Regions from separate parts of the Cyanobium sp. Aljojuca 7D2 genome, predicted to be linked through region 1. Evidence: riboswitches for the same ligand, from Rfam matches in the RefSeq annotation. Region 1 holds a riboswitch; the other holds the start of a gene.

Evidence for each region. Region 1 has a riboswitch for cobalamin ahead of KBY57_RS01395 (HupE/UreJ family protein). Riboswitches for the same ligand answer to the same signal wherever they lie in the genome.
Region 2: another riboswitch for cobalamin. It lies ahead of KBY57_RS04550 (HupE/UreJ family protein); the one in region 1 lies ahead of KBY57_RS01395 (HupE/UreJ family protein).

Annotation. Positions count from the first base shown of each region.
Region 1 is NZ_JAGQCX010000001.1:241,764-245,164, forward strand. It holds gene KBY57_RS01385 (hypothetical protein) at 1-122, shown strand, start outside; gene cobW (cobalamin biosynthesis protein CobW) at 119-1,237, opposite strand; gene KBY57_RS01395 (HupE/UreJ family protein) at 1,239-1,880, opposite strand; cobalamin riboswitch at 1,896-2,078, opposite strand; gene KBY57_RS01400 (pentapeptide repeat-containing protein) at 2,089-2,613, opposite strand; gene KBY57_RS01405 (uracil phosphoribosyltransferase) at 2,653-3,297, shown strand; gene KBY57_RS01410 (hypothetical protein) at 3,349-3,401, shown strand, end outside.
Region 2 is NZ_JAGQCX010000003.1:58,319-61,719, forward strand. It holds gene KBY57_RS04540 (type I restriction-modification system subunit M) at 1-429, opposite strand, end outside; gene KBY57_RS04545 (hypothetical protein) at 812-988, opposite strand; gene KBY57_RS04550 (HupE/UreJ family protein) at 1,374-1,946, opposite strand; cobalamin riboswitch at 2,019-2,167, opposite strand; gene KBY57_RS04555 (hypothetical protein) at 2,182-2,631, opposite strand; gene KBY57_RS04560 (DUF3721 domain-containing protein) at 2,621-2,836, opposite strand.

The DNA.
Region 1 (3,401 bases):
AACCCGGGCTCCAGAGTGGATCCACAGGCGGAGGCTGGATCCCCGTGGAAACCTCCTGGATCGCCGGCCCCGCCCTCTGCTGGAACAGCGTCTGCGCCCAGGGTGATATTCCCCTCGACTAAGCGGGCTTGGTATTGCGCTGGTTGGCCTGCTGCAGGGAGGCTTCGATCGCCCCCTGGTCGAGTTGAAATCCCAGCACCACCAGTTCGAGCCCAGGGCCATGGGTGGCGACGTCGGTTGGGGCAGCGCCCCCCTGGTCAAACCAGCACTCCAGGCGGGGGCCCACCGCCTGAATCTGTAGGGGACGGGCCTTGCCCGGCAGCCAAAGCCGGCCCTTGAGGCGGATCACAGCGCTCTGGCGTAGCAGCTGCGCCAGCTGTTGCTCCAAAGCCTGGCGCCCAAACGTGCCAGGAAGCTCCAGGGCCAGCGCTTCAATCGCTACATGGCTGTGATCGTGGTGCTCATGGTCGTGATGCTCATGGTCGTGGTGGCCATGGTCGTGATGGTGCCCTTCGTGATCATCCGAGTGATCGTTGCTGGCCCGGCGTTCCAGGCCCAGGATGAGCTCAGGGTCGACGTTTCCGAGTGCAACCGGGAGCACAACGGCCCCTGGCCTTAGCAGGGGGCTGAGGCGCTGGTGCACGGCCTCCATGGCCTCTGAGGCGAGGCATTCGGCACGGCTCATCAGCACCAGATCAGCCGCCTCCAGTTGCTCCGCAAACAACGCATCAATGGCTGTGGCGTGGTCGAGGCTGGGGTCGGCCAGGCGCTGCGCTTCGAGGGCTGCAGGATCGGCCACCACGCTGCCGGCAGCCAACGCCTCACCATCAACCATGGCCACCACCCCGTGGAGTCGGATCCGCGTGCGGATCTCGGGCCAGTGCAGGGCGGCAATCAAGGGCTCGGGCAGGGCCAGACCACTGGTCTCAACCACGATTCCATCGAGCTTGTCTGCCCGTTCCAGAAGCCGCTCCATGGTGGGAAGAAAGTCTTCCTGCACGGTGCAGCAGAGGCAGCCATTGGCCAACTCCACCAGCCGGCTCTCCACCTCGTCGTCGGGGCAGAAGCCACAGCTGCGCAGCAGGTCCCCATCGATGCCGACCTCGCCGAATTCATTGACCAGCACAGCCAACCTCTGGCCGCTGTGCAGCAACAAATGGCGCAACAAGGTTGTTTTCCCGGCACCCAGAAATCCGGTCACCACGGTGACCGGAAGGCGTCCGCTTGGGTTGGCCATCTCAGGCCGCCAGCCCGGCCAACGCCCAGGTGCCGCCACAGCCGATCAGGGCCAAGGCCAGCCAGCGCAGGGCGGTGGGGGAGAGCCGAGACACGGCAGGCCGCAGCACCACCAGAGACATCACCAACAGGGCTGCCTGGGAGAGCAGCAATCCAAAGCCGTAGGCCGTGAGCGGCATGGTGCTCCAGCCGAACACCGGGCCGCTCAGCACGTAGCCGTGCAGGGCCATCGCCGGCAACAGCGTTAGGGCTGGCAGGCGGCGCAGCAGCACCAAAGCCTCCACCACAAGGGTGGCTGCCACAAGGATCTCGGCCCCCGGCAAGCCAGGCCAGATGAGGCCGGAGGAACTGCCCAGCAGACCCACCACCAGCAGGCCCAGGGCCCAGCGCAGGCGACGCTGCAGACCCACCAGGGAGAGCGCGAGCAGGAAGAGCAGGTGGTCTGGCCCCAACACCGGGTGGGCCAGACCGCTCAAGATCCCGTTCGCCACAGTCGGCCGCAGGGCGCTGAGATCGGCAACGTGGTGAGCCAACGCCGGAGTTGCGCTCCAGAACGGGATGAGGAGCAGGGACGCCAGCACTCCAAGGCCCAATGCCTTTGTGGCCTGGGGCGAGCCGAAACGATGCAAATCCAGAGGTGTCATGGGGCCGGTCCGCGCCGTAGGTCAATCAACACCGGCGGGCGTTCTGACTGGGCGGCTGGTCGAGACCAGTTCCCGGGAGGGGACGGATCGATCAAAAGCGCGCCTTCACAGCTGCGGGACAGCGCCGGATTTGCACCGGACTTTCCCCCTTACCTCCGGTGGCTGTTCCCCACCGGAACCGGAGCGCTAATCGTATCCGGCTGAAGCCCTACCGGCACGCCAGGCTGTCCCGGGTCGCCACCCCCGTCACCGGGTTGACCCCAGCGGCGCGTTTGCACAGTGCCTTCTGTTCCGGCAGATCAAGCACCGCATCGGTGAAGTCGGCGCCTTCAATGCTGGCGCCCTTGAAGTGGCTCTGCATCAGCATGGCGTTGCGGAACAAGGCTCCGCGAAGGTCCGCATCTTCGAAATGGCTGGAAAAGGCCACCGCGTCCTCCAGGTTGGCCTCCCGCAGATCGGCGCCCTGCAGGTCGCTGCTGTTGAACACCGCACCGCGCAGATCTGCCGCGCTCAGATCAAAACCCACCAGCGACGCTTTGAGAAATTCCTGCTGCTGCAGGTTGCGGCCGTGCATATCGGGCTGGAGATCCTGAAGTGAACGCTGGCTCCGCAGCTCCGGAGCCGTAATGGCCGAGGCCGGTGCCACCCCCAGGCTCCACACGAGCACCAGGGTGAGGGACGCCACAACCCAGCGGGACCAAAGGCTCTCAGTTCGGGAGGAATGGGAGCCCATGGGCGCGCACTTACGGTGAGCCATCAAGTTATGTCAACCATGGCGATGGCCTTGCGGGTTGTAGTCCCGCCCCACCCCCTGATCGCCCACTGGCTGGGCGTGCTGCGGGATCGCCACACACCCCCTGCCCTCTACGCCACGGCCACCGCAGAGCTTGGGCGATGGCTCACCTATGAGGCCTTGCGTGATTGGCTGCCCCACCGGCGCCTGGTGCTCGATACCCACCTCGGTCCTTGTGAGGCCGATCTGGTCGATCCGGCGATTCCCTTGCTGGCCCTGCCCCAGCTCACGGCGGGCCTAGGCCTCTGGCAAGGGGCCCAAACCGTGATTCCCGCGGCCCAGGTGCGGCATCTGTGGGACCACGGCGGAGTCCTGACCGGTCTGGATGGCCCGATTGAATCCCGCTGTGGGGTGCTGGTGTTCACAGCTGAACTGGCGGACGGGACGTCGTTAATCCAGCTGCTCGATCAACTGGCCACCCGCGGCGTGAGCGGCGATCGGCTGCGGGTGGTCACCGCTCTTGCTTCGGGGCCCGGTCTCAAGGCGGTGGGAGAACGCCATGGCGCCCTCACCCTCTACACGGCGGGGATCGATCCAGACCTCAATGAACCAGGCCAGATCGTGCCTGGTATCGGCCCGGTGGCAGAGCGCCTTTTTGGCGGCACGGTGGTTGCGACCCCGTGATGGAAACCAGTGCCGCCCATGCCTAGGCTTGCATCAGAGCATTCAGCACCCATGGGCGATCGCAACGGCTGTTCCACCCCAGGGGGAGGCGGATCGGCCCTCAG
Region 2 (3,401 bases), on a different contig from region 1:
CTCAGGCACATAGAAGGTCTTGTCGTACTCGTCTTCGTCCTCTGCCAGTGCCTCTGCTTGCTCCTGGGTCTTGCCCTTATCCAGGTAGTACTGGATCACGCCTTCCTGTGCCTCATCAAAGGCATCGGACAGACGCTTCAGGAACAGCATCCCGAAGATGTAGTCCTTGAATTCCGAGGCATCCATGCTTCCCCGCAGGATGTCGGCACTCTTCCAGAGGAATGACTCCAGTTGGGAGAGGGTCAGTTTCTGCCCGATCTGGAAGGTGGGTTCTGGGGCAACCCCATTGCCTTTGGGTTTCCTGCCCCTTTTTGGTCTTGGTGCGTCATCGGATCTCAGCGATGCCAGAAGGTCATCCAGACCGCCCAGGTCTTCACCCGCCTCTTCGTCGTCTGCTTCGGGTGTGGTGAAGGTCGCTGAGTCGGTCACTTGGACTGGTCGCTTCCTACCATTCTCGCCTGTGGGACTGGGTTTTGCCCGTTATGCGGTTCTCGCATAGACCATCTCAATTCTCATAGCAGCGCAACCATTGCGCCTCTACGCAGCGATTGCCCAATAAAAAAGCGGACCCGTCCAGGACCGCCCGATGACCAAGGCATAATTCTATGAAGTTCTGCAACGGAGTGCGAGCAGTGGTCCGCTCAGGATCTTTTTGCCTAGATCCGCTCCAGTGACCGCCTGAACTGCTGTTCGCTTTGTGGTCGTGCCAGGTCGCGCCTTCTGAACACACTGCCGATCCACCAGATCTGAAGACCGCCAAAGGCAAGGGCGACCAGACCCAGTTGTGGGTATCCCCAGTTCAGGTGGTCCATCACGCTGCCTTCTGTGTTTTCTGCCAGATCTGTTCTAGCGACTGCCTGAAGCGTTCGGTTCGTGAGGGGATCCCCAGCAGGTGCTTGCGGAACAGGGCGGTGAGACGCCAGAACTTCAACCCAGCAGCGATCGCAAAGATCGCCCACGGCACCAGCATCCAGAGGGGATTGGTCATCACGCCACCTTCTGCCCTTGAAATGATTGCCAGCGGTCAGGATCGCTCATCAGTGCGGTGCGACCAGCAGAGCAGCACCTGCCACCAACCCGACGATGTGCGTGAGCGCCATGGGTTTGGTGTGGGGAGGGTAGGAAAGCAACGGGTGTCGTTTGACTTCCCTCCCCTCCGCCAACCAGATCAGAACCGATAGGAGCACAAAGCACCCGACCAGTTGAAGTGAGTGCTCTCCCAACCCATCCACTCCAGATCGGTTGATTTCAACCAGATGGAGTGCCAGGTGCTCAATCTTCTCGGGTAGCACCGTGCTGACGGCAAAAATGCCACCACCGCACAGTGCCTGCCGTAATGGACTTTCTCGCTTCACAGGGTCATGCGAGTTGGGTCATGCCCCAGCACCGCCCGCCAGCAGACCCAGAGGACCAAAGGCAAGGAACCCACCAATCGCCAGGAAGGCAACCGCTGCTGCCTTGCTCACGGACACAGGAAGTTTCTTGAGCAGGAGATAGGTCCCGCCGCAGACCAGCACAGAACTCAGCAGCGCACCGCTCCACCAGAGCAGGGTGCTGCTGTCCTTGGGTGCCTCCAGACCATGAAGCATGGCGTGAATAGACACGCCTGCCCCCACGACAACCCCACTGATGGTGGTGAGTGCGTTGGGGTTGGAGGTCTTGGCAAAGCGCCCTCCCAACAAGGTCAGCGCACCCACCGCAGAGATTGCCAGTGCCGCCATCACTTCTGCGGAGGCAATGGTGAACCCTGTGAACCCAATGGCAGCACCGATGACCGCCCCACCCAGTGCCCACAGCAGCAGTTGGGAGGAGATGAAGGAGGCAGCGGTTCCCACTGCCATCAGCATGAACAGGTGATCCAGACCCAGCAGCGGGTGGGTCAAACCGCCCAGAGCACCACCAGCGGCAGTGCTGTGGGCAAGAGCGGGATGGGTGCCCAGGACCACGACGGATCCAGCAGTCAGGGCGACCAGGGGGGATAGGAAGCGTTTCATGGGATGCCTCGGTCCTCGCCGAGCAGAAAGGAGAGTTGGGACGGCGAGTGTTCTGACTGAGGGGAGAACCCCATCACAGTTGCGGGACAGCGGCGGATTTGGGCGAACCCGCACCGCTCTTTCCTCGTGTATCCACCGCCAAAGGCGATGGACCCGTCAATCCCCACTATGGGGTGCCTGGTGCGTCTCAGGGATTGTCTGCTGGACCTTCTGGGTGTTGTTCGCAGGGCATCCATAGCGACCCCATGGCATGGACCCCCTTGCATCCCAGTTCTTCTGCTTTCTGCATTGCCACCTGCTTGCTGGGATAGGCATAAAGGTTTCGGGTCTGAGACGAATGGTGGTGATGGGAGTGGATGGCGCTTGATGAACCCAGGCGCTTCGGACCCATTCCGTCCATCCCGATCCACCACACCCCCATCACATTGACGCCTGCAACCAGGATCCCCATTCCCACCACACAGGCGTTGATCACACCCATGCCAACGGCACCGATGCTGATCACCCCCATTGGCACTACACCGATGCTGACGACACCCATGGGGACAATCCCGATGGAGACGATGCCCAGGGGTGCAATGCCGATAGCAAGAACCTTGGGTTTGCTCCCGCAACCCTGAGGTTGCTCAATGGGCATGGGTCTTGGTGTCGCTGTGCTTGGCACAGGGCATCCACTTGTCACCCATCTGGTGTGCCCCTGTGCAGTTGAACTTGCTTGCTGCCTTTTCCGCTTCTGCCTTGGTCGCATACATCGCTGGCACTGCGCCTTGGTTGGCGTGTTGAGCAGAGGCAACTGGCGGTAAGCAGGCGAATACCAGGGCACACAGGAGCAAACGGTTCATGGCGAGAGCGAAGGTCACAAGACCCTATGAGCACCGGAGAGAGATTCCAGTGGACTTTGTGCGAGTGCCCACGACACTTGACCTCAACCCCTAACCCCGACTAGTACAGGTGTTCTTGCCTTGCTGCTTTGACCGCTGCCGCATTGACCCACCCAGAGGAGTGGGATGACCTGGAGTGGGATGTCCTCAAACCATCCCGCACGGGGTCTGTCTGCATCACCTGCCAGCACTTCCGCTATGAAGTCGGCAGGCACTGCGTCACGCTGCTGACCTGCCCGATCCATCAGGGTCTGATCCCCCAGGGGCAGCACCTGACCAAGCGGTGCTCTCGGTGGGTGGCACGGCAGGAGGTGCGGCAGGGGTGGTGTCCTGAGGGTGGGTGAGGCGTCCTGAGCGTGTCCGCCTGAACAAGTTCGGAAACCACCCACATGGTGTGAGCATTAATGCTTACTAAGGTTCGTTGGTCGTGATGAGCGACGGGAGACCTGTCCCTGGTGGAGTCGAACACGCCAGGGATTTTTTTTGACGACCGATGCCCCTGATTCGCGGCAGTGCCGTCTGGTCT